4 regions of the Pseudoalteromonas sp. JC28 genome follow, and region 4 is predicted to be linked to each of the others. Evidence: predicted binding sites of a transcription regulator. Region 4 holds the regulator's gene; each other region holds the start of a gene.
What was found. Region 4 encodes sigma-54, which starts transcription at its own class of promoters, with help from an activator protein. Its sites were predicted from a motif close to GTTGGCACGNNNNTNGNNT; they were not measured.
Positions count from the first base shown of each region.

Region 1 (7,574 bases), on a different contig from region 4:
GACGTGCTAGATGCGCTAGGTGTGCATGCTAAGGATGATGACTCTGTGCTTATTCACCCGTTTGAAAGCGTGGCAGAAGAGCAAACGGGCATGCCGATAAACGAAGCTGACGTGCTCGAGCGCCTCTCTGGAGATGAAGAATTACTTAAAAAGGTGTACACCTTATTCTTGAACGACTCTGAAAATCAAATGCAACAGCTTAGATTGAGTATCAAAAATAGTAATTGCGACGCTTCGGCAAGGTACAGCCATGCACTTAAAGGTCAAGCTGGTGATTTAGCTGCGGAAACACTCTTTGATCTGCTCGATAAAATAGAGACTTATGCGCGTGAGCACCAAGCAGGGCAGTGTAAATCACACTTGGAACAGGCGCAAAGTGAATACGATAAAGTCGTCGTATTTGCGAAAAAGCGCGTGAGTGAGTTAGAGTTCGCAGATATCAACAATGGCTAGAGTGAGCGAGGCCTTCGTTTAATAATGGTGGGTTTACTCACCATTATTAACTTCTAGGCCAGTCATAATCCATTTGGGTTGCGGTTTTTCTTGCTACCGATTGCCCAAAGCGCTTTTTCACCAGTTCTAAACTCATATCGATACCTGCCGAAATACCCGCTGAGCTAGTAAAATTCTGATCCATCATAAATCTTACGTCCTCAACGACTTCCAAAGAGGGATATTGCTCTCTTAAATCGTCGATATCCTGCCAGTGGGTGGTGACTCGCTTGCCATCAATAAGGCCTGCTTCTGCATATAAAAACACACCTGTACAAACAGATGCGCACTGAGAGGTATGATTCGCTGTTTCTGCAAGCCAATTAAGTACGTTGTGATCTCCGCAAATTTGGTGATGCAGTCCGCCGACTACGATGAGCAAATCAAACTTTGGATGCGAGTAAATACTGTAATGGGGGTTTACACTCATGCCGCCACGCGAGGTAACAGGAACATGACTTGGTGCGACAAGGCTGACGTTAATTGGGGTTTCGACAAATCGCTTTGCGGTATTGAATACCTCAAATGGGCCACAAAAATCTAAACACTCCGCACCGTCATAGATGAAAATACCAACTTCCATTATTTTTCCCTACAGATCAGTTTTTTACTAACTTGGCTGATTTTAGTTAAATTTTCAAGGTAAATTGTAACAACCCATGAAAAAACTCCACTCACTATAGTTTTAGTGTCTTTAAGCTACTATGAGTACTAGCATTTTTGCTCTATCGCAGAGAACCTTGTTTCTCCCGCAAAGCGATTGCACTTTTAGAGACGATCCGTAATATCTATCCCACGATAACAACAAGCGATGAAACAATATGTTCAAACCTTCCATCACATTATTAAGTGCAGCTGTATGTTTAGCCCTTGCGGGTTGTGCGGGCACAGCAGAGCAAAGCCAAGAACCAGTAAAATCACTGCAAAGTAAGCAATATGATAACGTGCTTTTACAGGAGTTTTCAGGTCCTTATCAAGGCGTTCCTCATTTTGACAAAATGAAGCTTGAAGATTTAGAAGCTGCACTTGAAATTGGTATGGCTGATAATTTGAAAGAAATTGAAGCAATAGCCAATAATCCAGCTAAGCCAACTTTTGAGAACACCATTGTTGCACTAGAAAGAGCGGGTGCTCCTTTAGATCGCGTTTTTACCTACTACGGCCTTTGGAGTGCAAATATTTCAAGCCCAGAGTTTAGAGAAATCCAATCGCGAGTTGTGCCTAAGTTTTCAGAGTTCAGCTCTAAAATCACCCAAAACCAAGCGCTTTTTGAACGGGTAAAAGCGGTATACGAAGGCGCTGAATATAAAAAGCTAACGGCAGAAGAGCAGCGTATTACTTGGATGCGTTATAACGGCTTTGCCCGCAATGGAGCGACGCTAAAAGGTGAAGACGCTAAGCGTTACGCGGACATTAATCTTGAGCTATCAAAGCTACATACTAAATTTGCAAACAACGTCCTTGCAGATGAAGAAAACTATGTAGTCTATCTCACTAAAGACCAGTTGTCAGGTTTGCCTGAGTCGTTTGTTGCGTCGGCAGCGGCTGCTGCAAAAGCGCGCGGTAAGGCGGACATGTACGCGATCACCAACTCTCGTTCATCAATGGATCCATTTTTAACCTACTCAACAGAGCGTGAGTTACGCGAGAAAGTATGGAACAACTACTATAACCGTGGCAACAACGGTGGCGAGTACGACAATAAAGCGATTATCTCTGACATCCTAAAGCTTAGACATGAACGCGTTAACTTACTCGGCTACGATAATTACGCGCAGTGGCGTCTTGAAGACCGCATGGCGAAAAAGCCTGAAAACGCGATGGCGCTGATGAAAAAAGTATGGCCTGCTGCAATTGCGCGCGTGAAAGAAGAAGTTGCTGACATGCAAGCGATCGCCGACAAAGAAGGCGCTGATATCACCATCAAACCATGGGATTACCGTTTCTACGCCGAGAAGGTTCGCCAAGCTAAGTATCAATTGGATTCAAACGAAGTTAAAGCTTATTTACAGCTAGACAATCTGCGCGAAGCAATGTTCTATGTTGCAGGCCGTTTGTTTAACTTTGAGTTCACCGAAGTGCCTAAGGGCTCAGTACCTGTGTTCCATCCTGACGTTCGTGTATGGGAAGTAACAGACAAAACCACCGGTGATAATATCGGCCTTTGGTATTTAGACCCGTTCGCACGTAAAGGTAAACGCTCTGGTGCGTGGGCCATATCATATCGTAGCCATACAACATTTGATGGTAAAACAAATGTGCTTAGCTCAAACAACTCCAACTTTGTGAAAGCACCAGAAGGTGAAGCGACCTTAATTTCTTGGTCAGATGCAGAAACCTATTTCCACGAGTTTGGGCACGCGCTGCATGCGCTTTCATCAAACGTGAAGTACCCAAGTTCAAACTCTGGTGTGCGCGACTACACTGAGTTCCAATCTCAGCTATTGGAGCGTTGGTTGGCAACGGACGAAGTGATCAATCGTTACTTAGTTCACTATAAAACAGGCAAACCTATGCCTAAAGCGCTAATCGAGAAAATCAAGAAGTCAGCAACCTTTAACCAAGGTTTCGCGACGACTGAATACCTTGGATCGGCTATCATGGATATGCTTTTCCATACCACAGATCCTGACAAGATTGGCGACCCTGTTGCATTCGAAAAGTCTCAGTTAGGTGCGCTTGGCATGCCGGACGAGGTCGTGATGCGTCATCGTACAACTCACTTTGGTCACGTATTCTCAGGTGAAGGTTATTCAGCGGGTTACTACGGTTACCTGTGGGCTGAGGTATTAACTTCTGATGCAGCAGAAGCGTTTGCTGAAGCGCCAGGTGGCTTCTACGACAAAGACGTTGCACAGCGTTTAGTGGATTACCTATTCTCAGTTCGCAACTCAATGGATCCAGCAGAAGCGTATCGCAAGTTTAGAGGCCGTGACGCTGAAGTTGAGGCGCTGATGCGTGATAGAGGCTTTCCGGTAGAGAAGTAAAAAGTTTACTCTGCTATTTGGATAATAAAAAACCCCTGAGCCAAGGGGTTTTTTATTAAGCTCTAGCTTTTGGATTTCGTGCCGTCACCAAATAGGGATTTAAGGCCGTCGGCAAATTGCTTTATTTGCGCTTTCATAGAGCGCTTTACACTAACTTCAATGCTACCCAAAATCATTCTGCCGTGAATATAAATTTGTGGACGCTGTTTCACCTGCCCTGCAGATGCAAGCGTATTTCTTGTGTTTTCTACTGAACCCATAATATTACGAATATCGGTGACGACATCGACTGTGTCTGGTACAAAGATTTCGTCACTGCCTAAAATGCAATCTATATAAATATGTACTTCAGGGTGACTAAAAATTGCGTTGCTAAAATCTAGTTCCAAGCTGCCAAGGTAGTTTTTTAGGTGGATCTCTTTAGGTACGACCCACTCGCCACTGCGATGGTTGGAACTAAGTATAGAGGTAATGCTTATCGCCTCAGCACCATCTACGCTTGAGGTAAATTTTGGACCCAAACGAGCGGCTTTTTCGCTGTGATATCTTGCATCCGACTTTAGCGGTAAATCAGCACTAAGTGCTGCAATTTGTTCTTGTTCGTTCAGGTCGTATGCTTTATCCAATCGTCTCTCGAATGCATCAGCCGAAAGCTCACCGTGGCTGTAATTTAGAATTAACTGGTCAATCACCTCTTCCCTAACGGATTCGAGAGGCCTATCTTTTAATGGTACAGACATATGGTTGGTTCCGTTCTCTTGATTTATGCTTATAGAAGCAACAACCAAGCCAACATTAAATCATTTATAAAACAAGTGGTTAGTGTTTTTTAATATCAACTTACTCTATTTATTTACTAATATTTAGTTGTACAAAATAGTATTTGGTCAAAATTACCACTATTAGATGGCAGGCAACGCAGTAGCGCAGGTGTAGTTTGATATTGTCAGTCACTTTGCTATGGTAGTAGGTGTTCGCAAAACAACCAAAGGAGATTAGTTATGGCGAAGAAAAGCGATGTCAAAGCGCTTAAAAAAGAGCTGAAAGCGCGTAAAGCAAAGATTGAAAAGCATGAAGCAAAAATCAAAAAGCTGAAAAAAGCGATTAAAAAGGCTTAAAAGCCAAGTAGCCCTAACGTAAAGGGATAAGCAAGTGAGCGGTAAATATACCGCTCTTTTTGCGATTAAATCGAAAGATGGCTATATAGCAACCAAGTTCCCACACAGATTAAGATCACCCCACCAAAGGTTTCAGCTCGACTACCAAGGAACTTTCCAGCCGAATGCCCAATCATCACACCAATTGTTACCATCATGGTGGTGGCAAGGCCAATGAGCGAAGCGGCGAGCCATATATTCACATCAACAAATGCGAGACTGACACCGACAGCCATTGCATCAATACTGGTACCAAACGCTGTGATAATGGTTTTTAACCAAGGTTGCTTTGCGTGCTGTGCTGGCGCATCGTCATTACCCTTAAGGCTCTCATAAATCATATGAGCGCCAAGTCCTAACAGTAAGATAAAGGCAATCCAGTGATCCCAAGCCTCGACATAGCCAGCTGCAGATTGTCCTATTAACCAGCCAATCAGCGGCGTACAGGCTTCAATAACACCAAAAATGAGGCCGATTTTTATGGCTTCGGTAAGCCGAGGTGATTTTAGGCTGGCGCCTTTACCGATTGCCGCGGCAAACGCATCGGTAGACATGGCGTATGCTAACAGTAGCAGGGTGACGAAATTCATTTACATTGCTCCGGTCGGGCGATTTGAGTCCACGACATATCCACACGCCCGACCACAGGCATGGATATATCGATGGTCTCGCCAACCGAGAGGTGTCCGCACCATGGCATTTTGGCCAATTATGTTGATACGAACTCTTCCGAGCATTGGAAGCAGGCTACTCCCCAACGAGTTGTGATAATATCAAGAATTGTTCTAAATAGAAATCTAAGTTTATAGCTAGCTCTACACCATATGGTGAATGAGTTGGCTCCATTTTTAGTTATTTATCTTATAGCAATACACTAAAGCAGCTCCCTTGTCCTACTTCAGAGGTTGCGCTGATCCGCCCTTTGTGGCGATGGATAATTTGTTGGCTGAGTGCAAGTCCAATTCCTGAGCCATGAGGTTTTGTGGTAAAAAATGGTACGAATATTTTATCAAGTGCGCTGGGCTCTATTCCTTCCCCGTTATCAGCAACGTTGATTTCACATTTGCCGTAGCGATTAATCGTTGCTGATACAGTCACTATTTTTTCATGGTTGTTATGTTTCATGGCATCTTTGGCGTTATTTAGTAGATTGAGCAGCACTTGCTCTATCATCTTTCTATCAACATTAATGCTCAGCGCAGCGGGCGTCACGTCAAAGTGTAGAGTGATATTGGCGTCACTAAAGTCGCTTTTTATCAGTGGTGTAATGTCGTCAAATAAAGTCTGTACCGCAAGCGGTTGGAGGTCAAGTTCAGGAATATGCGTGAGCTTTCTGTAGTTATCAATAAAGCCAAGTAAAGACTGGCTTCTAATACCAATCGCTTGCAGGCTTTGTAGGTAGTCTTCAACGAGTTCTTGGTCTGTCACCGCTTCAGCTAACTGATTATTGGTGATATTAACTAGCGTATTTGAGAGTGAATAAATCGGTGCGACGGAGTTTCCTATTTCATGGATAAGCACGCGGATCAGCTTTTGCCAAGACTCAATTTGGGTACTCTCTAGCTGCTCTGAAATCGCGGTGAAAAGCCAAAGTTGGTACTGATTACCTTGATTGGAAAACGTAAAATATTTAAATAGTAAGTCTTTGGCGATGTGGCTACCTACTTTGGCTTGTTCAAGCTCTGGGTGTGCTGCAAGTAATGAGTGTCCAGACTCTGCGCCGCGAATATCCAACAATTGCTTTGCGCTGTTATTACAAATCAAAATGGTGTGGCCATTTTTGATAAGGATCAGACCTGCTTCTATGTGTTGTAGCATGGTTTCGTAAGTAGTGACGAGCTCTGCCTGTTTGGTTTTATCTTGCTGAGCTTTCTGAATAAGCTCGTTACAGGTTGTAAGTGCTTGCTTACTTATTGGGTGCTTATTATCAATTCTAAAGCTGCCATCTTGATACTTGAGCGCAGTAAACACCTCTTCGAATTGTTGTTTCTGTCTTTTCAGTGTGGCAATAGACAGCACTGTGAATAGCACTGCAATCGCAATGGATAACCCACTAAACAAAAAGACGTAGCTGTGGAGAAAGCCCAACACACCAAGTGTGGCGAATACAATGGCTGCGAGTTGAAAAATGGCCATGCGAACGAGGCTATTATTCCACATCATACTTCTCCATTTTACGGTACAGTGACGCGCGGGTGATCCCAAGCGCTTTAGCCGCATGGCTGATATTACCCTTAAAGTCTCGGACCGCCCGCTCTATGGTGTGCTGCTCTATTTTTGCGAGGTTATAGGTGTCAATAAAGCCCGCACTCTCCTCAGAGCTTGCCCCTGGACTGGCGAGCTGAAACTGCAATTGGGTTGAGTCAGATAAAATAACTGCGCGTTCAACCAAGTGTTGTAATTCTCGGATGTTACCGGGCCATTGATACTTGACTAAATCAGCCATCATTTTGTCGCTGACCGTTTTGCACTGTAGCTTGTACTTTTTGCTGTATAGATCAGCATAAAACTCAATAAGTAGTGGAATATCTTGGGGTCTATCTCGTAGTGCTGGAAGTGTGATCTCTACGGTATTAATGCGGTATAACAAGTCCTGACGAAAACTGCCTTCGCGCACCATGTCATACAAATTCATATTGGTTGCGGTGATAAGGCGCAGATCAACCTCTATTTGTTTGCTGCCTCCCACTGGTGTAACCACTCGATTTTGGATCGCAGTAAGTAACTTTCCCTGTAACTCGAGCGGAATATTGGCTATTTCATCTAAAAATAAAGTACCGGATTCCGCAAGCTCAAAGCGACCTGGCTTATTGGCTTTCGCATCTGTAAATGCGCCTTTCATATGGCCGAACAATTCACTTTCGAACAAAGAGCTGGCTATCGTGCCCATATCGACAGACATGAAGGTATTGTCTTTTCGTAAAGACTGTTTATGTAG
Region 1 covers NZ_QOKX01000002.1:10,412-17,985, reverse strand. Annotated here, with positions in the region: gene DS891_RS05370 (ATP-binding protein) at 1-453, shown strand, start outside; gene DS891_RS05365 (DJ-1/PfpI family protein) at 500-1,075, opposite strand; gene DS891_RS05360 (M3 family metallopeptidase) at 1,314-3,479, shown strand; gene DS891_RS05355 (LiaF domain-containing protein) at 3,542-4,219, opposite strand; gene DS891_RS05350 (manganese efflux pump MntP family protein) at 4,663-5,226, opposite strand; yybP-ykoY riboswitch at 5,246-5,404, opposite strand; gene DS891_RS05345 (PAS domain-containing sensor histidine kinase) at 5,498-6,799, opposite strand; gene DS891_RS05340 (sigma-54 dependent transcriptional regulator) at 6,786-7,574, opposite strand, start outside.
Region 1: a site for sigma-54 is predicted at 4,255-4,273, ahead of DS891_RS05355 (LiaF domain-containing protein). Genes of this name have one in related genera too.

Region 2 (7,574 bases), on a different contig from region 4:
TCGAGTTCAACGTCGGCCAGTTCATCAGATTCATCTTCCAGTTCAGGTAACAGCTCTTCCTGTGCTTCATCCAATAAAGCATCGATATCATCACCAGCGAGATCATCTGACTCTTCTTCTAATTCCGGCAACGTATCTTCTTGTACTTCATCTAATAAAGCATCGAGTTCATCGTCGGCCTGTTCATCGGATTCTTCTTCCAGTTCAGGTAACAGCTCTTCCTGTGCTTCATCCAATAAAGCATCGATATCATCACCAGCGAGAGCATCTGACTCTTCTTCTAATTCCGGCAGCGTATCTTCTTGTGCTTCATCCAATAAAGCATCGAGTTCATCGGACTCTTCTTCCAGTTCAGGTAACGGCTCTTCCTGTACTTCATCTAATAAAGCATCGAGTTCATCACCAGCGAGATCATCGGACTCTTCTTCTAATTCCGGCAACGTATCTTCCTGTGCTTCATCCAATAAAGCATCGAGTTCATCACCAGCTAGATCGTCAGACTCTTCTTCTAATTCCGGCAACGTATCTTCTTGTGCTTCATCCAATAAAGCATCGAGTTCATCGTCGGCCTGTTCATCGGACTCTTCTTCCAGTTCAGGTAATGTATCCTCTTGTGCTTCATCCAATAAAGCATCAATATCATCACCAGCGAGAGCATCTGACTCTTCTTCTAATTCTGGCAACGTATCTTCCTGTGCTTCATCCAATAAAGCATCGATATCATCACCAGCGAGATCATCGGACTCTTCTTCTAATTCCGGCAACGTATCTTCTTGCGCTTCATCCAATAAAGCATCAATATCATCACCTGCTAGATCGTCAGACTCTTCTTCTAATTCTGGCAACGTATCTTCTTGCGCTTCATCCAATAAAGCATCGATATCATCACCAGCGAGAGCATCTGACTCTTCTTCTAATTCTGGCAACGTATCTTCCTGTGCTTCATCCAATATAGCATCGATATCATCACCATCAAGCGTATCTGGCTCTTCGTTAATTTCAGCTAACGCATCGTCTTGAACTTCATTTAATAGAGCATCAATATCATCACCCGCAAGCTCACTACTTGGTTCCTCAAAATCAGGCAGTGCATCATCGTCAGCATCTTGAGAAGCATCAAGTAGTGCATCGATATCATCAGCATCGACTAAACTCTCACTATCAAAGTTACCGCTAAATTCGGGTTCTTCATCTAGCGCCCCGTCCAGAATTGAATCGATATCATCGTCGTTTGCAACAGCATCCGCTTGCTCATCAGCAAGTTCCTCGCTCAGGGCAGCAAGCGCATCATCGCTAACATCAATTTCTTCGTCTTGAGACTCGTTGAACAAATCATCTAGATCGCTGTCACTTAAAATATCTTTGCTATCATCAACATCGAGCGAAACTTCATCATCAGCCTCCTCGAAGCTCTGTTGCATAAAGTCTTCGTCGTGATCATCACCAAACGAAATATCTTCGTTTAGTAAGCTATCCAGTTCGTCTTGATCTAACGTATCACTTCCTTCATCGAAGTCGTCATCAAGTGAGTCAAAGGTAATTTCATCGTCTTCAGGTAAGATATCGTCATCTAACTGAACGCTTGCGCCCAGTGCATCTTCATCGTCGCCCATTCCGATATCAAGTGGGTCTGGCTCAGGGTCAAATGCAGTCGCAGCGGTTGCAGCTCCCGCCACAGCGCCTGCAGCCACGGATGGTGTTTGCGGAAGAAAATCGTCATCATCTGTTGACGTCTGAGATTGCTTTCTCCGGCGTAGGAACATAACGAATCCAGCAATTGCCAGTAGTGCTGGCAATGTAGCAAGTAATGCAATGCCAGCTGGCGAGCTAAAAAATGCGCTTAACTCGCTACTTTCTTGCGCTTTTGCTTGAGCGGCTTGCTGATCAATCATTTCATTTTGCAAGTCGATAACAGCCTTTAGCTGTTGTTGGATTTCGCTGTCTTTTCCAAGCTGAGTACGAACCGTTTGAAGCTCGGTAGAAATAGCGCCGAGCTGTTGCTTTAACTTATTGTTTTCGGATAGGATTTCTTCAACATTACGCACCGAGGACTTGAACTCTTTTTGTAAGTCCATCAGCCTCATGTCCTGTTCCATCTTTAAAGAGCGCAGTTGATTAGTCAGGTCTTTTTTTGCTTCTTCAACATCGACTTTGCGAGCTTGTGTAACCTTTTTTTCAGCTTCGTTTATTGCATTTGGGTTCAATAATCCCTTACGCTTCATTTCCCAAAGTTTGTCATCTTGATCCGACTTTTGCTTTGCCAACTCAGGGTTAACACTACGAATTTCATTGATGGTAGGAATACGTAAATACGCCCCATCCTGCATATGGTTGAGGTTTTTATCTAGAAATGAATTAGGATTTTTATCATAAAGCGCCTTCATCACCTGATAAATGGTGACCGAGTCATCTGGTCGCACTTTTTGTGCTATACGCCACAATGTATCCGTGGGTCTGATAGGCCCTATTGACCGACCTTGAGCCCCATAATCAACCCCTTTAGGGCCTTTTAGCACTACCCCCTCTTGGGTATATACTGGTGTGGCAATCAGTGCGAATACAAAGATACTAAATAAGGCTAAACCGCGCATGCCGATCCTTTACTCAAATGTTTAACACCCGTTAAACGACGTTTTATTATTATGGCTTTGAAGCAAGCTCTATTCCAAATGCAAACTATAAACCAGATATGTTGGAATATCCATTGCAACGTATTGAAAGTTAACATGGTTATAATGCTTTTTACTGATTTTGGAATAGCTGATATAGGTGAAGAATAGTCAAGTATTTGACTTAACGGCAAACTTCTTGGCAGAAGTTTGCCGTCATAGTGCAGAGAAGTAAGCAAAACTTTGCTTACTTTGCGATATCAAAGGGTACCTATAGATAGCTTTCTATAAGGGCTTCTGCTATTTGAATGCTATTTGTTGCTGCACCTTTTCTGGTGTTGTCTGATACCACCCATAAGTTTAAGCCTAGTGGATGTGAAATATCTTGCCTTACACGACCCACATAAACGGTATCGTTACCACTTGCATCACTTACCGGTGTTGGGTAGTCGTTTTCGTCTTCAATTAGTTCAACACCCGGCGCATCAGCAAGTAACTGCTTAACATGTTCAAGATCATAAGGCATGCGCGTTTCAAGATGAATGGCTTCAGCATGACCAAAAAACACAGGAACGCGAACCGCAGTCGGGTTAACCAAAACACTTGAGTCGCCCAAGATTTTTTGCGTTTCCCACACCATCTTCATTTCTTCTTTGGTGTAACCATTTTCTTGGAACGCATCAATTTGAGGAATGACATTAAAAGCGATTTGTTTGCTAAACACTTCGTTTTCCATCGGTCTTGCATTCATTAAGTTTGCAGTTTGCTTAGCCAACTCATCTACCGCTTCTTTACCTGCACCAGATACCGCTTGATAAGTTGAGACATTAATTCTGTCAATGCCATAGGCATCATAAATTGGTTTAAGTGCCACTAGCATTTGGATTGTAGAGCAGTTTGGGTTAGCAATGATATTACGATTTCTAAAATCGGCAAGACTGTCTTTATTCACCTCAGGAACTACTAATGGAATATCAAAGTCGTATCTAAAATGTGAGGTGTTATCTATCACAATGCAGCCAGCGTCAGCGGCGATTGGTGCATATTTCTCCGACACGGAACCACCCGCTGAAAACAAACCGATATGGGCATTAGAAAAATCAAACTCTTCAACATCCAGAACTTCGATTTTTTCACCCATAAAGTCAATCTCTTCACCCGCGCTTCGGCTACTCGCGAGTGGGTATAATGTGTCTACAGGAAACTTTCGTTCTGCTAGTAATTCGATAATTTGCTTGCCAACAAGACCTGTTGCGCCAAGTACCGCAACATTATATTTTTGCGACATTATTTTTCCTCATTCTCTAATATACCAACCACAGCACTTAACTCTTGTGCTCAGAAAAGCCAAGTTGGTAAAGCTTTTCACTGATTGGTGAGTCATTATTGACTGCAATTGTACTAAATTCTCGACGCACGGGATATGCTTTACGCAAGGTATCAAAGCCCAATGTGCTTAGCTGTTTTCTCATGATGCCATCATCACGACGAATGTCATAAACAAGATGCGCTAAATTGATAATATCCTGCTCGTTGGCTGTGCTTTGCAATTGGCAGCCAGTGACACTTGGCTTAGGAAGAAAATCACTAATCGTTTTGCTGGCTGGTAAATCGAATTCTCGGCATACGGCTTCGTATAACATTTGCGTGCCTCGTGCCTTGCCTTCTAGCGTGTGGCCAGCAATATGTACAGATGCAAAGCGAGTATATTGCAATAATGGCTGCAAAATATTCGGCTCATTTTCCCAAACGTCTAAGATCAGCTCGAGCGCTTGCCCACCCTCTAAAGCGCGCAAAAGCGCTTGATTATCGATAACATCTCCACGGCTTGCGTTGATTATCACCGTACCCGGCTTTAATGCCGCTATCCGCGGTGCATCAAGTAGATGAACCGTTTTATGCGGGCCTTGCTTAACTAATGGAACGTGAAATGTCACGATATCCGCGCGCGCTAAGGCTTCATCTAAGGCTACATGTGAATCCAATGTCCCCGCTTGCTGCCTTACGGGGTCACACAATAATATCGTAAGACCAAGCCCTTTAAGCTTTGATGCCAAACACGCGCCAATATTACCAACACCAATGATGGCAATCGTTTTATCTTGAAGTGGCGTGGAAGTTTCTTGTGCGTATGCAAGTAGAGCGCTTATCACGTACTCGGCAACAGCTATCGCATTACAGCCTGGTGCGCTGCTGAACGAGATATTGGCGCTGGCCAACAATGAGGTATCAATATGATCAATCCCTATTGTCGCAGTCCCAACAAACTTCAGATTATCTGCTTGTGCTAACAGGGCCTCATTGACCTTAGTGACTGAGCGAGTCAACAGAATATCGACGTTTTTTAGCTCGTCAGGTTGAAGGTTACGGCCATCAAACCGTGTTACCTCACCAATTTCGCAGAAGAATGACTCAACTAAGGGCATATTTTGATCGGCTAATATTCGCATGCGGGTTTCCTGTCACCTATTGTCTCGAGTACTCAGGCGATAACACATCGCCTGAGTCGAGTTTAACATGGCAAGCTAGGCGACTAATAATAAAACCTTTTATTTTGTGTCACCGCTTTATTGCAACCAAACGCTATTGCAAAAAACATCACACAGCATACAAAAACAACCGCCCCCTTGAGACTTAACCAGCCACCTGAATCAAGCAAAGGACAAAACGTCATGGCCAACACGTTAATACAACACAATAATAAAGCCCAACGGGTATAAGCTCGGTAGCCAAGTAATGCGGCAAACAAACTGCTAAAAACATTAAAAATTACCGCTTCAGGAAAGAGGTGAAAGGCCGACAACATCGCGGCAAAGGCCAAAATAGTGACTAGATAAAAAATACTCTGCTGCATCTTGTTTCTCCTTAACATGGACAGCAATATCAACCGCTACACTAGGTCGTAGCGATAAATCCTAACTCACATAGCTACCAAGAAAATGGACTGCATTTGCTACTCCTTAGCAATTCTTAAAAGCACCATTTCGTGGCTATGCTTAACCCAATTGTAGAAACATTAGCGTGTATTTCAATGCAAATCCGACATGAAGTTTTGGCAATTATAATGCACAGATAACGAACTTCTCTGAAAGAAATTTCATGTGCATTTTCGTCATATTGCACTACGTTCATTACACTTAAATATCGATCAGTAATTAATAGCGTTGAAAATTCTCTCAGGTTATAGCTGGGGTGTAATCAATAACTTTTAAATTACTGACATGAGAAGCATGACTCATTTAACACTCAGATTCAGTACAAAACGTAAATAATATGTCACAACAAGGCATCAACTAATTCGCATAGAGGGTATGAAGACGCTTGAAATATCAGCGTTAACCAGCTAGTCTAACTGGGTGGTCAGACCTCTTATAAGGAAGAACAACATGACACTTATATTTGTTCTCGCGTTGTTAGCCTTGCTCAGCGCAGCAAGCTATCATCGCGCAAGCTGGAATACCGCTCTAGGTATTGCAGCAGTTACAATGCTAGTTGGCACCTTTGCTGGTGCATTTGGCATTATCTCTTGGTTAATTTTCTTAGCGATTGTTATTCCGCTTTCAGTAACGAACCTGCGTCAGCAGTACATCGTGGCTCCAGCATTTAAAGCGTTCAAAAAAGTTACGCCGACAATGTCAGAAACCGAAAAGTCAGCGATTGATGCAGGTACAACTTGGTGGGAAGCCGATCTATTTTGTGGTAACCCAAACTGGGATAAACTTCATCAGTTTCCTAAGCCACGCTTGAGCGTTGAAGAGCAAGCGTTTTTGGATGGTCCGGTGGAAGAAGTGTGTGCCATGCTTAACGATTGGGAAGCAACGCACGAACTGACTGACTTACCGAAAGACGTGTGGCAATACTTAAAAGACAACAAGTTCTTTGCGATGATCATCAAAAAGCAATACGGCGGTCTTGAGTTTTCAGCTTACGCGCAATCTTGTGTACTACAAAAGCTTACCAGTAAATCAACTTTACTTTCGTCTATCGTGGGCGTACCTAACTCGTTAGGCCCAGGCGAACTACTTCAGCACTACGGTACTGACGAGCAAAAGGAACACTACTTACCTCGTCTAGCAGTGGGTGATGAAATCCCTTGTTTTGCATTAACGTCACCAGAAGCGGGCTCTGATGCTTCATCTATCCCTGACTTTGGTGTGGTATGTAAAGGCGAATGGGAAGGTGAAGAAGTATTAGGTATTAGCCTAACGTGGAACAAACGCTATATTACTTTAGCACCTGTTGCGACTGTACTTGGTCTGGCGTTTAAGATGCGCGACCCGGACGGTCTATTAGGTGATAAAGAAGAGTTAGGTATTACTTGTGCGCTTATTCCTACAAACACGCCAGGCGTAAAAATTGGCCGACGTCATTTCCCACTGAATGTGCCATTCCAAAATGGCCCTACCCAAGGCGAAAACGTGTTTGTACCACTCGATTTCATTATCGGTGGCGCAAAAATGGCAGGACAAGGCTGGCGCATGCTGGTTGAGTGTTTGTCGGTTGGTCGTGTTATTACGCTACCTTCAAACTCTGCCGGTGGTATTAAATCCCTTGCAGTTGCAAGTGGCGCATACAGCCGCATTCGTCGCCAGTTCAAACTGCCTATCGGTAAGATGGAAGGGATTGAAGAGGCACTAGCGAAACTGGGTGGCTATGCGTATAGCTCTGATGCTGCGGTGACTATGTCAACTGGCGCGGTAGATTTAGGTGAAAAACCTTCGGTTGTTTCTGCCATTTTGAAGTACCACTTAACCGAACAAATGCGTGCTTCAACCATCCATGCCATGGATATTCATGGTGGTAAAGGGATTTGTCTAGGTCCAAACAACTACGTTGGCCGTGGTTACCAAGGTGCACCAATTGCAATTACGGTAGAAGGTGCAAACATCCTAACCCGTAACATGATCATCTACGGTCAAGGCGCTATTCGCTGCCATCCTTTTGTACTGGCTGAACTTGAAGCTT
Region 2 covers NZ_QOKX01000001.1:127,928-135,501, reverse strand. Annotated here, with positions in the region: gene DS891_RS00460 (FimV/HubP family polar landmark protein) at 1-2,591, opposite strand, end outside; gene DS891_RS00455 (aspartate-semialdehyde dehydrogenase) at 2,881-3,897, opposite strand; gene DS891_RS00450 (4-phosphoerythronate dehydrogenase) at 3,935-5,059, opposite strand; gene DS891_RS00445 (DUF6419 family natural product biosynthesis protein) at 5,143-5,463, opposite strand; gene fadE (acyl-CoA dehydrogenase FadE) at 5,996-7,574, shown strand, end outside.
Region 2: a site for sigma-54 is predicted at 2,652-2,670, ahead of DS891_RS00460 (FimV/HubP family polar landmark protein). Genes of this name have one in related genera too.

Region 3 (7,574 bases), on a different contig from region 4:
CGCCATCGTAGTAGCCAGACTGGATCATCACGTTTAGGTAAGGGTTTTGTGCCATCGCTAATCGTAATTGTTCACCGACATTATTATCGCTACTATCCCAAGGGTGAACTGAACCAAACATATTATATTTTACATCGGTTTTATAGTTGAGTTCTGTAGCGAAGTAATGATTAATCGCTGGCGTAAATGAGTGCAACCAAGAGGTCAGCTCAGGCCAATAATCAGGGCGAGAACCAGCGTCTCTTTTATCGATACCAAGATAGCGTGAGTCCAACCGACCTAGGGTATAGCCACGCTCACGCAATAGCTCTTTCCAAAATGCCGCAGTAGGAATATCTAGGTTGTTTTGAGCTACAAAGCGCTCGCTTAAGCCACTATATTTAGCAACGGCCTGTGTCACACTTTGCTTTTCTTGGGCACTGATAAATGCGCCTTTGGCGAGTGCGGGAAGATACTGATCAACCGTATATTGTTCAACCTCTGCAAGTACTTCGAGTAAATCTTTATTTTGCAATTCAGAAGACAGCGCTTTGTGGTACCAAGCGGCGGCAGCGTAATACGGTAAACGGTTTGCCACTTCAACCGGACCTTCTCGTTTAATGCCGATTTCTGTAGGAGATACCAACACCACGCCATTGAGATAAAGCCACTGATTGTTTTGCATCGCGTGCGCAAGACCTGACACTCGAGTCGTGCCGTAGCTCTCACCAATCAGGTACTTAGGAGAAAGCATACGCTCATTGCGATGAATAAATGTATTGAGCCATTCGGCTAAGTACTTCACGTCCGCGTTGACGCCAAAAAACATCTTTGTTTGTTCGGCTTTACTCGGATATTTACCTTCAGCATTTTTGAGTACGCGAGAATAACCTGTGTTGACTGGGTTTACATAAACAATATCGGCAACATCTAGCACTGAATATGGGTTGTCTTTCAAGCCGTAAGGTTGCAGTGGATATCCTTCGTCATCAATTTTTAATACTCTTGGGCCTGTATAGGCAATGTGCATCCACACGGAAGCAGAGCCCGGACCACCGTTAAATGAGATCAGCAGCGGACGTTTGCTCATATCTTTGATTTTTGTGCGCTTGTAGTAGGTGTAATGCAACGTTGCAACTGCGTCGCCGTTTTCATTCCACACCGGCTGCGTGCCTGTTGTCGCGGTGTAGTTAATACGTTCACCTTTTATTTCGGCTCTATGCTCAGTTGTTATTTTATGATCTATCTCAATTGCGCGGTTGTGCTCTTCAGCTATGCTTGGTGCTGAGAGTAGGGCACAACTCACGAGCAATAGTGGTAGTAGTTTTTTCATTGCTTCCTCGATATTGCATTAGGTATGTCTGCATTAAAGAAGTATTTCATCTGAAATTCAAAGCCGTTGAGACAAACTCAACAAAAAAAACGGCAGGTTTGAAAAATAGGCTGTTGTAACCTCGTTTATCGAAAAGTAACGAATTTGAGCCGATTTGGTTTTTTTTAGTGCAAGATTCGCGTATATTTAATACTTAATTATGTAGTAATAAAGTATTTAGCCTCGTTAAATTCTTGTTTCACTGCGCTTCTCGTTGTACTTAAGAGATCTCAATCCATGCAAAGAATTTTAATTGTTGAAGACAGTAAAGTCGTACAACAGGTATTGCGACACCTTGCTGCTCAGCATCTAGATGTCGAAATCGATTTTGCTTGGTCCCTCAAGGAAAGTAAGGACTTCTTAGCACAGCACCAATATACATTGGCGCTGGTAGATTTAACGCTGCCCGATGCGATGGACGCAGAGGTCGTGCAGCTCACGCTTAGCCACAAAATACCCACCGTGGTGTTGACCTCAAAAATAGATGAATATAGCCGCCAGCAAATGCTTGAAATGGGTGTGGTGGATTATGTGATTAAAGATAACCGCGATTCATACCTATATGCGGTCAAGTTAGCATCTAGACTGTTGAGAAACCAAGGCTGCAAGGCGCTGATCGCTGATGATTCTGTGATCAGTCGCGCGGTAATGAAGCAGATGCTTGAAAAGCAATTATTTACAGTGCTTGAGGCGCAAGATGGCGAACAGGCATTGGAGATGTTGCTATCTGACCATGAAATTAAGCTACTACTGACGGACTTTGCGATGCCGACGATGGATGGCTTTGAGTTGGTAAAGTCCGTTCGTAATAGTCGCGGACGAGATGAGTTGGCGATTATTGGTCTGTCTGGCGCAGGAAGTCATGGTTTGTCAGCAAAGTTTATCAAATACGGCGCCAATGACTTTTTGGCAAAACCTTTTATGAGTGAAGAGTTTCATTGTCGTATCATGCAGACGATGGAACAGCTCAATTTGATCGCAGAAATCAAAGAATATGCGCATCGAGACTATTTAACGGGGCTTTATAACCGCCGCTATTTTTGTCAGCAAGCAGAGCGTTTAATCAAGAACAAACCGAGCCAGCATATATTGGCATTGTTAGACCTCGATCACTTTAAGTCTATTAATGATCAATATGGCCATGAAAGCGGTGATGATGTACTTAAACAAGTTGCTGATTTACTGCGTAGTGCATTTGGTCACTACATTGTCGCACGTATCGGTGGGGAAGAGTTTGCTTTGCTTATTCCAAGCTCAGATATGAAGATGGCAAAGCACATGCTAGAAGACTTTAGAGAGCGCCTTGCACAGCAAGCATTCAAAATTCCTGAGGGTAAGCATTATTGCACCATCAGTATTGGCCTCGCGGCTTGCCAATCAAAGAGTTTAAGCGAAGTAATGCGCAAGGCAGATAAGGCGCTCTACAAAGCGAAGGACAAACAACGAAATTGCGTTATCGCGCATTAGCTTTTCGTTATTTGGGTGTTTATGCACCAATTCAGTTCAGACTTAATATCAATGCACCTAGATGGTGCATTTTTTATGCGTGAAATTCCACCTCTCACTTTAATTCATTGTTAATTAAGGAATAAAAAATTTGGCATAAAGGTTGGATTACTGCATACAACAGGATCAACTGTCCTAAGGGGACTCAGCATGAAAATGATAAGTGCAATAATAAAACCATTTAAGCTTGATGAGGTACGTGAAGCGTTAGCCGATCTAGGGATTGAAGGTATGACGGTTGTTGACGTTAAAGGGTTTGGACGTCAGCGCGGTCATACCGAACTGTATCGCGGTGCAGAATATCAAGTCGATTTCATTCCAAAAATAAAAATAGAAATTGCGACATTAAGCGAAAACGCCGAGCGCGTTGTGGAAACGGTTACAAAGGCTGCGTTCACTGGAAAAATTGGTGACGGAAAAATCTTTGTTTACGACTTAGACCAAGTTGTTCGGATCCGTACCGGCGAACTTGATGAAGAAGCCATTTAAGGGGAGCCGAACAATGGAAAATACAATAATAGAACTAAAATTTTCATTAAATACCTTTTACTTTTTGATCTCTGGTGTCTTAGTTATGTGGATGGCTGCCGGATTCGCTATGCTTGAAGCGGGATTAGTACGCTCAAAAAATACCACTGAAATCCTTACCAAGAACGTCGCACTGTACGCCATTGCTTGTACTATGTATCTGCTTATTGGTTACAACATCATGTATGTCGATAATGCCGAAGGTGGGGTTTTACCAAGTCTCGGTGCGCTTATTGGCAGTGCAGCTGATGATGCCGACCATGCACTGCAATCCGACTTTTTCTTCCAAGTGGTATTTGTTGCAACAGCTATGTCAATTGTCTCTGGCGCTGTTGCCGAGCGTATGAAATTGTGGGCGTTTTTAGCATTTTGTGTGGTGTTAACTGGTTTTATCTACCCGTTAGAAGGCTATTGGACGTGGGGCGGTGGTTTCTTATCTGAGCTTGGCTTTGTTGACTTTGCCGGTTCAGCCATTGTGCATGGTGCCGGTGCTGCTGCGGCACTAGCGGGTGTTCTGTTACTTGGTGCGCGCAAAGGAAAATATGGCAAAAATGGTGAGATTTACCCAATTCCTGGTTCCAACATGCCACTGGCTACACTAGGCACCTTTATTTTGTGGATGGGATGGTTTGGCTTTAACGGTGGCTCTCAACTGTTCCTTGCCGACAAAGAAAATGCCATCGCGGTCAGCCAAATCATGCTAAATACCAATGCGGCGGCGGCGGCAGGTGCGGTTGCTGCACTGTTGGTGTGTAAATTAATGTGGGGCAAGGCGGATTTAACTATGGTACTTAATGGTGCGCTAGCAGGTCTGGTGACTATTACCGCTGAGCCTGCCTCTCCAACACCTGTATTAGCGCTTATTCTCGGTGCCATAGGCGGTGCATTGGTGGTGTTTAGTATCGTTGCACTAGATAAGGCAAAAATTGATGATCCTGTCGGTGCTATCTCTGTTCACGGTATATGTGGTGCGCTAGGTGTGATGATGGTGCCATTTTCAAACTCAGACGCTACTTTCCAAGGTCAGGCTGTGGGACTTATCACTATTTTAGGTTTTGTTTTCATTGCTTCTTATATTGTCTGGAGTGTATTGAAAGCGAGCATGGGGATCCGCGTTGGCGAAGAAGAAGAACTAAGCGGTATGGATCAACATGATTGCGGCGTAGATGCCTATCCCGAGTTCGTGACAGTTCGCGGACAATAATACCAATTTGGCTCTCAGTCAATATTGTAAAGTTCTCGTTGTCTAAACAAAGTGAGTCCAACAGGGCTCACTTTTCTTTATATATATTATTCTACTTTCAGCAGTTGTTAATTTAGGTTACCCTACCATCTTGCGATTCATTTTTTAGTTTTACTTGGGTCATGACGGATAAAAAGAAACGAAAACCTGCCAACAAATCAAACGTCAAAGCGAACACTTCGCGTAAAAACAATACCCAGCAAAACGGTTCTAAGATGCAAAGAGTTAAAAGCCGTGTACTGAGCACGTTGTGGTCTTTCTTTTGGAAAGGGACTATTGCGGCGATATTCCTTGTTGCAATCTATATCATCTACTTAGACGCCAAAATAAGCCGGCAGTTTGAGGGCAATAAGTGGGAACTTCCCGTTCAGGTTTATGCCAGATCGATGCAGTTTTTCCCCGATCAATTCCTTAATGAGGATGAAGTGCTGTGGGAGCTGAAGCGGCTTAACTATTCTCGTGTAAATCGTATCAGCCGTACCGGTCAATATATCGTTCAAGGTCGCACAATCACCATCCATCGTCGCGCGTTCGAATTCTACGATGGCCCAGAAGTGGCGCGTATTTTTACGCTTAATTTTGCTGGTAAAAAGCTTACCAATATTGTTGATAATCAAGGTCGGCGCTTAGCCGGCGCTCGCTTAGAGCCGGTGCAGATTGCTCGGATCGGCAATGAATCGCGCCAAGACCGAGAGTTTGTTCCGTTCGATAAATTCCCTAATATTTTAAAAGAAACACTGCTGGTGGTAGAAGATCGAGACTTTTACGAACATCATGGTGTTTCTGCGCTGTCTATTTTGCGTGCGCTGTATGCCAACATCAAAGCGGGGCGAACTGTGCAAGGTGGCAGTACGCTTACGCAACAGCTCGCAAAGAACTTTTATCTCACCAGAGATCGCACCTTAATCCGCAAGGTGAATGAAGCATTCATCGCATTGATTTTAGATTTCCGTTATAGCAAAGATGAAATCCTTGAAGCCTATTTAAACGAAGTGTTTTTGGGACAAGCCTATAATCAAGGCGTTCATGGTATGGGGCTTGCGGCCGATTTTTATTTTGGTAAACCAGTGGACGAGCTTGAGTTTGACCAAGTCGCTATGTTAGTTGCAATGGTTAAAGGACCGTCTTTTTATAACCCAAGACGATATCCTGAGCGGGTAATGGAAAGGCGCGATTTAGTCTTAAGGTTGATGGTGGAAAATGGCCTCATCACAACCCCTGAGTATCGCGCGGCGCTCTCTAGGCCGATTGATGTACAGCCTTTAAAAGCGAGCCGTATGCAGTCTTATCCTGGATATTTGGAGTTGGTGAATCGCGAGTTAAAGAAACTGGTGCCTGATGATGACATTGTCGACTCTGGAATTCGGATTTTTACTTACCTAGATTTACAAAAGCAAACGGCGATGGAAGATGCTGTTAAAAAGGGCTTACCTTACTTAGAGCGCCGTTTCAAAACGGAAGAGCTAGAAACCGCGATGCTGTCAGTTAATGTTGAAAAAGCGGGCGTATCGGCGTTAGTTGCTGGTCGCCAGTTGAAGTTTTCAGGTTTTAATCGGGTATTAGACACCGAGCGCAATATAGGTTCACTGGTTAAACCCGCTATTTATTTGAGCGCTTTGTCGAATCCAAACTACCATTTGGGTATGCTACTTGATGACAGTCCACTCGAAGTGACTGACGGTTCAGGTAAGGTTTGGTCTCCAGAGAACTTTGATCATAAATTCAGAGGCCAAGTACCAATGTTTGAAGCGTTCAGCAATAGTATCAATATTCCAGCAGTAAACCTTGGCTTGGATGTGGGTGTGAATCGAGTCGCGCAAACTTTGAATGACCTTGGTGTTTCTAAGTCGATTCCACTTTATCCTTCTTTATTGTTGGGCGCGTTAGAGTTATCCAGTTTTGATGTTGCACAGGCGTACACCACACTTGCTGCAGATGGTAAGCAGAGCGAGTTGACTAGTGTCATGGCGATCACCGATTCACTGGGTAAGCTGGTATACGAACATCCCGTGCAAAAAAACCAAACGCTAGACAGCGATGCGGTATACATGACGAAATATGGCATGAAGCGTGTAACTAAAAAAGGCACTGCTAAACGTCTTAACCTTCACTTCCCCTCAATTCAACTTGCAGGGAAAACGGGGACTAGTAATGATTTAAGAGATAGCTGGTTTGCAGGTTTTGACCAAAATACGGTCACCGTGGCTTGGATTGGCCGTGATGATAATAAGCCAACGGGATTAACGGGCAGTCAAGGAGCGCTTGAACTTTATATTCGGTATCTCAAGCCGCTGAATCCACAAGCGATTGTTGATGAGCGTCCAAAGTCCATTCGCTGGGCCTTTATCAATCCGAAAACGGGTAAGCAGTCGCCTCCGAGTTGTGGTCCTGTATTACAGCTACCTATTAGAGAGAGTATGTTTGAACCCAGACCAGGTTGTTGGTAATTTAGGAACTTGAAAGTATTTTTGTAAACTAATCTTTAATTATTCTCTTGTTTGTCATAGTATATTTCCGTTCAGGGAACAGAAACTGAACATATAACAATTACAATGTTCAAAGGAAATATAATAATGAAGACATTTCAAAGAAATATCCTTTCTTTGGCTGTAGTTGGTGCCTTGGTTTCAGGTACCGCGATCGCAGCCGACGCCACATCTTCAGGGTTTCTATACGGTGTTGTAGAGAACACTGCGGGAGAATCAGTATCAGGCGTTACTATTGAGATACTTAATAAAGATACTGGACTGCAGCGTGTAGTTACTACAGGTAATAACGGTAGTTACCGATTCCCGTTGTTGCCAGCGGGTACCTATGATGTGACCGTTAAAAAGAATGGCCAAATATTACACCAGCAAACAGATGTAAATGTTAGAGTGGGTACACGTACAAATATTCCACTCTCTGTTACTTCTAGCAATGGTACTGAAGTGATTGAGGTTGTAG
Region 3 covers NZ_QOKX01000004.1:308,995-316,568, forward strand. Annotated here, with positions in the region: gene DS891_RS11195 (S10 family peptidase) at 1-1,312, opposite strand, end outside; gene DS891_RS11200 (diguanylate cyclase) at 1,589-2,818, shown strand; gene DS891_RS11205 (P-II family nitrogen regulator) at 3,008-3,346, shown strand; gene DS891_RS11210 (ammonium transporter) at 3,360-4,589, shown strand; gene mrcB (penicillin-binding protein 1B) at 4,751-7,075, shown strand; gene DS891_RS11220 (TonB-dependent receptor) at 7,202-7,574, shown strand, end outside.
Region 3: a site for sigma-54 is predicted at 2,948-2,966, ahead of DS891_RS11205 (P-II family nitrogen regulator). Genes of this name have one in related genera too.

Region 4 (7,574 bases):
AGAGGTTGAAACCATTGAGTTTAATCAAGATGGTGGTCTTGGTATCAGCGTGTATGTGGGTAATCATAAAGGCTCAGCATCAACCGCGGATCTGAGTCCTGACGCCTTACGCTCTGTGGTTGAAAAGGCCGTAGATATTGCTCGATTTACCTCGGATGACCCCTGGAATGGTGTGGCGGATAAAGCCTTGCTAGAGATGTCACCAGCAGATTTAGATCTTTTCCATCCTTGGCAAGTTTCTCCTGATGAAGCCATTGAGCAATGTATTACTGCTGAAAAAGCTGCGTTAGCATTCGATCCTCGAATCGTGAATTCTGATGGCGCGAGCTTATCGAGCCACCAAGGGATCCGTGTATATGGCAATAGTCATGGCTTAATTGCAGGGTTCCCACGTACCAGACACAGCCTGAGCACCATGGTGATTGGTAAAGAGGGTGAGCAAATGCAACGGGACTCTGCATATGCGTTATCTCGCGTGCACACGGAGCTAAAATCCCCTGAAGAAGTCGGTTTAGAGGCGGCACAATCAACGCTTGCAAAATTAGGCAGTCGTAAGGTGTCAACGCGCAAAGTGCCTGTTATTTTTCGAGCGGATATTGCTAACAGCTTATTTGGGCACTTAGTGTCAGGTATTGGTGGCGGCGCGCTATATCGTAAGTCTAGCTTCTTGTTGGATTCTTTAGACACACAAATTTTTAATCGCTGCGTTAACATTGAAGAGAAGCCACATTTATTAAGAGGGCTTGCTTCGAGTCCTTTCGATAGCGAAGGTGTAAAAACCATCGACCGTGAAATTATCACAGATGGCGTGCTCAATACTTACTTATTGGCAAGCTATGCTGCACGTAGAATGAATATGCAAGCGACAGGTCACGCAGGTGGGATCCATAACTGGTTAGTAAAACCAACACACGACGATTTAACCAGCCTACTTGCGTCGATGGGCACTGGTTTGTTAGTCACTGAACTTATGGGGCAAGGTGTTAATACGGTAACTGGTGATTACTCTAGGGGAGCTGCTGGTTTTTGGGTCGAAAATGGAGAACTTCAATATCCTGTAAGTGAAATTACTATCGCTGGTAATTTAAAAGATATGTTTATGGGGATTGAAGGCGTTGGCGCTGATATTGAATGCCGAGGCGCAGTACAAACCGGCTCTATACTACTCAATAATATGCAAATAGCGGGCGAATAACTCCCTCTCTCAGCTCAAGAAATGCTGGTTTTAACCAGCATTTCCCGCCGTTTCGACACTGTTACTGCTACACTAATAACCAAGTTGCGGTGCCAAGGAATGCAAAGATCCCTACGATATCAGTAACGGTTGTTAGTACCACACTACCAGCTAGCGCTGGATCGATATTCATTTTCTTTAACATAATTGGAATACTGGCACCCGCGATACCCGCTGCGACTAAGTTCATAAACATTGCGAAGGCAATTACAGCACCGAGTGTAAAATCCCACTGCCATATAGCAATAACTCCAGCGATCAAGACAGACCACAGCACGCCGTTTAAGGCGCCGATCGCCAGCTCTTTACCCATTAAAAACTTTTGGTTAGTTTGGTTAATATGACCAAGGGCAATACCACGTATAACTAGGGTTAGCGTTTGGCTACCGGCAACGCCACCCATACTTGGTACTATGCCATTTAACACCGCGAGAATAGGTAAAATATCCAGGGTACCTTCGAAGAAGCTTGCGACAAACGCTGCCATCAAGGCGGTTAAAAGGTTAATCCCAAGCCAAATAGAGCGGCGCTGGCTACTTTTTAGAACTGGCGCAAAGGTGTCTTCTTCATCTTCAAGACCTGCCATACTTAACAAACTGTGCTCGGCATCTTCACGGATGACGTCAACAACGTCATCAATGGTGACACGACCAAGTAAATGGGCGTTATCGTCAACGACGGGAGCTGAGATCCAGTTATGACGCTCAAAAAGCTGCGCCACTTCAGACTCATCCATGGAGATAGGGATCGTTTCCTTATCTTCATCCATCAAATCTCGAACCATACTGTCAGGAGACTTAGTTAATAAGGTATTGACTGGTAAGGCACCCAAGAAACAGTTGTCTTTATCGACAACATATAGCTCATCTGTGCCGTCTGGCAATTCGCCTTTAAGGCGTAGATATCTAAATACAACTTCTAAGGTAACATCGGGTCGAATAGTGACCGTGTCGGTGCTCATTAGCGCACCGGCAGAGTGTTCCTTGTAGGACAAAGCTTGTGTCGCACGTTCTCTATCTTGGCTATCCATCGCTCCGATAACGTCTTTGTAGACGGTATCAGGCAGGCTTCTTAGGACATCACCAAGGTCATCGTCGTCCATGTCTTCTGTAGCGGCGGCGATTAGCTCAGGTTCCATCTGGGCGATGATCCCAAGTCTTACGTCCTCTGACAGTTCCTCTAAGACATCCCCTTGGATATCTGGGTCAACAAGCTGCCACAGCATAGAGCGAACTTTATGAGGGGATGATTCTAAAAGCAGTGCAGTGTCACAAGGTGCTGTTTCTGCGAGCATACGCCTAACTTGAACAAACTGACCACTGTTTAAGGCGTTAGTTACCTTTTGGAGTTGTTCCAGTGTGTAGTCTTGTTCAAATACTTCAGGCATAGGCATCCTTTTTGATATTAATGGTGGCTAACGTGACTAAGTTAACCCTATTCATTTATTTTATCGCAGAAATCAATTTCTTAATTTGAATTTTATTCGTGTTGTTTCTGCTGGTGGGTTGCTATCGTTAATACACGTTAAAGGTGTACGCAACGATAAAGTAGGATTTTCCGGCAACTAGCTTTACTGCACGAAAGAAACCTAAATTGGTATTACAGTGTAACTCAGTTTATTAGGAACTACCAAGGTTTACGCTTAATTATGAGAGACTTATTAGACCACTTTGGTTACGGAGGAGGGGGAGATTAGCAGGGAGTAAATGAATCAGGCCTTATTGTTTTACTGACGATTACTCGGATTCATTAAACTTATTTTCTATCAGTCCGCCAATGGCGTCTAGTGCATACTGAGCATCAGGACCTTCACAAACCACTCGGACTTCTTTCCCTTGGCTGCTTTCAAGTAACAACAGCGCTAGTACGCTGTCAGCAGCAGCACTTTTGTCTCCTTGATATAAGGTCACTTCGGCATCAAATTGGGTTGCTAATTGCGCAAGAACCGTCGCTGCTCGAGCGTGCAGGCCGAGTTTGTTTTGGATTAAAAACGTATCTTCTAACATTTAACCCTCTTGCTCTCGGTGACGAATTTTGACGTTGGGATGGGTTTTAGCAAAACGTTCACCAATGGTTTGCGCTAAGTATACCGAGCGATGTTGCCCACCTGTACATCCTATTGCGATCGTTAGATAACTGCGATTGTTACGCTCTAAGTGTGGTAACCAAGTTTGTACGAAGGTTTGGATCTGCCAAGTAAACTTTTGCACGATGCTGTGACTCGACAAATAGTCTTTGACTGGCTGATCTAAGCCAGTTAGCGGCTTAAGCTCAGGCTCCCAATGTGGGTTGGGTAAAAAGCGCGCATCAAAAACGTAATCCGCTTGTTTTGGGATGCCGTGTTTAAAGCCGAAAGATTCAAAGGTAATAATGAGTTGTTTGTCTTTTTTACCTAAGATTTTTTCGCGGATATCTTCTGCAAGTTGATGAACGCTCAGGCCTGTAGTATCAATGAGAAAATCGGCGCGAGTGATCAGCACGTCTAACAATTCCCGTTCTTTCTTTATCGCAACATCTAATGGAAGATTATGCAGTGAAAGAGGGTGCAAACGTCGTGTTTCTGAGAAGCGCTTTATCAGGGTTTGATCGTCACTGTCTAAATAAAACAGGGTAGGTTTGGCAAAGCCTGGTAAGTATTCAAGAATGTCATTAAACTCGTCCTGTTCTTTAGGTAAGTTTCTAACATCAATACTGACTGCAATTTTATTATAATTGTCCGAAACACTGCGGACTAAAGACGGCAGCAAATTGACTGGAATGTTATCCACACAATAGTAGCCTAAGTCTTCCAATACTCGAAGCGCTACAGATTTACCAGAGCCTGAGCGGCCACTGATAATGATAAGCTCGAGTCCTTTTTCTTCATCACTCATCAAGTTCACCTTGGATCACTGCATATAACTCATCATCACTTTTTGCTTGCCTAAGCATTTTGCAAAAAGACTTGTCTTTGAGTGTATCAGCAATCGCCGCTAAGGTCTTCAGGTGTTGTTGATTATCACCTTCAGGTACGATGAACGCGACAAAAATATCGACAGGCTGCTTATCTATGGCTTCAAACTGGATCCCTTGCTCGCTGACAAGCACCATTGCAAGGATTTTATCCAAACCTTCAAGTCGACCATGGGGAATGGCAATGCCTTTACCGATCCCTGTGCTGCCTAATTTCTCTCGCGCCATTAAGGCGTCCAAGATAGCATGCTGACTGGTATTTGGAATTTGGCTATGAGCCAGTTCGCTGATGTATTCTAAAATACGTTTTTTGCTATTAAAAAGGACCGCAGCTTTACTGCAGTCCTTGTTCACTAATTCACTTAATTTCATCTTAGTGTCGAGTGAGCTTCTCTTTGTGTTTAATAACTTGACGATCTAGCTTGTCGATAAGGCCATCAATTGCGGCATACATATCTTGATGCTCTGTTGATGCAAATAGCTCGCCGCCGTTTACGTGTAATGTTGCTTCTGCTTTTTGTACTAGTTTCTCGACATCAAGGATCACATGCACATTATTGATATGATCAAAGTGCCTTTCTAGCTTCGCAAACTTGTTGGTGACATAGTCTCTTAATGAGTCAGTAATTTCTACATGGCGACCAGTTAGATTTAGTTGCATAAGCATTTTTCCTTCTTGGGTTTTACGTCTTATATCAAGCTTTTACGCTGATTTGACGGTGGAATGGCTAGGGATTCACGATATTTTGCAATCGTACGTCTCGCTACCTTAATTCCTTGCTCAGCTAAGATATCTGCAATTTTGCTGTCACTCAATGGCTTCGCGGTATTCTCTGCAGCTATCAGCTTTTTGATAAGTGCTCTAATTGCTGTAGAAGAGCACTCACCTCCATTTTCCGTACTTACATGGCTAGAGAAGAAATACTTCAGCTCAAATATTCCCCGAGGTGTATGCATGTATTTTTGTGTTGTCACACGGGAAATTGTGGACTCATGCATCTCAACCATTTCAGCAACATCATTTAGCACCATAGGGCGCATTGCTTCGGGGCCATGTTCAAAGAATGCCTGTTGTTGTTGCACAATGCAATTGGTAACTTTTAATAAAGTATCATTTCGGCTTTCTAAGCTTTTAATAAACCACTTTGCTTCTTGTAAATGTGAGCGAATAAACTGACTATCCGTACTGGATTTCGCCGTTCTAGACATCGCAGCGTAATGGTCATTTACTCTTATTTTAGGCATAGCATCAGGATTTAGCTCTACGACCCAACGACCTTTTACTTTTTTCACCGATACGTCAGGGATCACATATTCAGGCTCTTCATGAATAATGCTTGCCGCAGGCTTTGGGTTAAGGCTATGTATTAACGTCATGACCTCTTTGAGATCGGCTTCTTTAAGGCGCGTTTTCTTAGCCAAAGTTCGATAGTCACGGCTGGCAAGCAAGTCGATATGCTCTGTCAGGATCATTTTTGTTTCGGCAATCCATGGGGTATCTGGGGCGAATTGGTTTAGCTGAATGCATAAGCATTCTTGTAAACTACGCGCTGCGATACCGACAGGGTCAAAAAGCTGAATGCGTTTGAGTACGGCTTCGACTTCATCTAGCTCAATAGGCTCTTCGCTATTCTCGTCATTAATGCTTTCTAAAATGTCTTCGCAAGACAGTGTTAGAATGCCTGACAGGTCGACCGCTTCAATAATCGCAATCGCAATAGCTCTATCTGTTGGACTAAATGGTGTCAGTTCGAGTTGCCACATGAGATAATCGTGGAGAGATTCAGAGGTTTCCCCTTGATAAACATTATCGTCATCGGGAAGTGGACCTGAGCTTGCAGCAGGCGCTGCACTCATATACTCGTCCCAAGTGACATCCATGGCAAGGTCATCGCTCACAGTGTCTTTGCTCATGGCGGTATCTGAGTCTATCTCATAGTCACTAACCTGCGTTTCATCGGCTGAATCTTGATTGTCGTCAGCACGGCTCTTTTCTTGGCTGTGTTGGTCAGCGTTTTCGCCGTCAGTATTATCACCTTCTTCCACTTCCAACAATGGATTGCTGTCTAATGCTTCTTGTATTTCTTGTTGCAGATCCAATGTACTAAGCTGCAGCAAGCGAATGGCTTGTTGCAGTTGCGGAGTCATTGTAAGTTGCTGCCCCATGCGCAGCTGTAATGATTGCCTCATGTATCTCTAACAATCCTTTTTAACAGTTATTAATACTACGTCTTAACTATAGCTTGAATTGTTCGCCTAGGTAGACATCTCTTACGGTTTGATCTGCCAAAACATGTTCTGGCGTGCCTGCAGCGATTAACTCACCATGTGAAACGATGTAGGCTTTTTCACATACGTCCAGTGTTTCTCTAACGTTATGATCGGTGATAAGCACACCGATACCACGGTTTTTTAGGTGCTCTATGATTGTCTTTATATCTAACACCGAAATAGGATCAACACCAGCAAAAGGTTCATCTAACAGGATAAACTTAGGGTTTGCGGCTAAAGCGCGAGCAATTTCGACTCGTCTTCTTTCGCCTCCCGACAATGCCATGCCCTGTGAGTCGCGAATGTGTTGAATATTAAACTCATCCAGTAACTCGTTTAGTTCAGCTTCTCTTTCAACTTTAGATAAGTCTTTTCGAGTTTCTAAAATCGCCATCAAATTTTGATAGACCGTGAGTTTTCTAAAGATTGAAGACTCTTGCGGTAGATAGCCAATACCAAGTCGTGCGCGGCTGTGCATCGGTAACAAAGTGATATCTTCGTCATCAATCTGAATATAGCCTTTGTCGCTTGGTACTAACCCTACAATCATGTAGAACGTAGTGGTTTTACCTGCACCATTTGGTCCTAATAAGCCTACAATACTGCCAGCCTGAACACTTAAACCAACATTTTTGACGACCTGACGACCCTTATAACTCTTTGCTAGACCAGTTGCTTTGAGCTCGCTCATTAATTGTTACCTTCTTCCTGCGCTTTTTTCTCTTTAGCGTCTTTTTTGTCATCAACAGGAACAAGGATGGTTCTTACTCGAGAGTCTTCTTGGTCTGAGCGCTCAGCGCTGATCAATTGCTTTTCAATGTCATAGGTGATGACTTGAGCATTGATTTTTTGCCCAGTTTGATTGATTTCAGCATCACCAGAAATCACTAGGGTTCCCTTCGCTACGTCGTAACGGATTTCATTTGCTTTGGCTTCTAGCAAGTTGCCATCGGGTTGACGTTCGCTAAAAGTGGCAGGGCTGCCAGTTGCCACAAGCAGTTGCTTGTTAATGCCAAGTTCCGCGCGACGGTGGACCTCTAGGCGATCGGCATTTATCTTTCTGTTGCCATGAATAATAACAACATTCTGTTCAAAAATACCGATGTTGCTTTGCAGT
Region 4 covers NZ_QOKX01000007.1:479,552-487,125, reverse strand. Annotated here, with positions in the region: gene pmbA (metalloprotease PmbA) at 1-1,195, shown strand, start outside; gene mgtE (magnesium transporter) at 1,263-2,621, opposite strand; gene DS891_RS17625 (HPr family phosphocarrier protein) at 2,971-3,240, opposite strand; gene rapZ (RNase adapter RapZ) at 3,241-4,107, opposite strand; gene ptsN (PTS IIA-like nitrogen regulatory protein PtsN) at 4,100-4,558, opposite strand; gene hpf (ribosome hibernation promoting factor) at 4,560-4,847, opposite strand; gene DS891_RS17605 (RNA polymerase factor sigma-54) at 4,877-6,376, opposite strand; gene lptB (LPS export ABC transporter ATP-binding protein) at 6,423-7,148, opposite strand; gene lptA (lipopolysaccharide transport periplasmic protein LptA) at 7,148-7,574, opposite strand, start outside.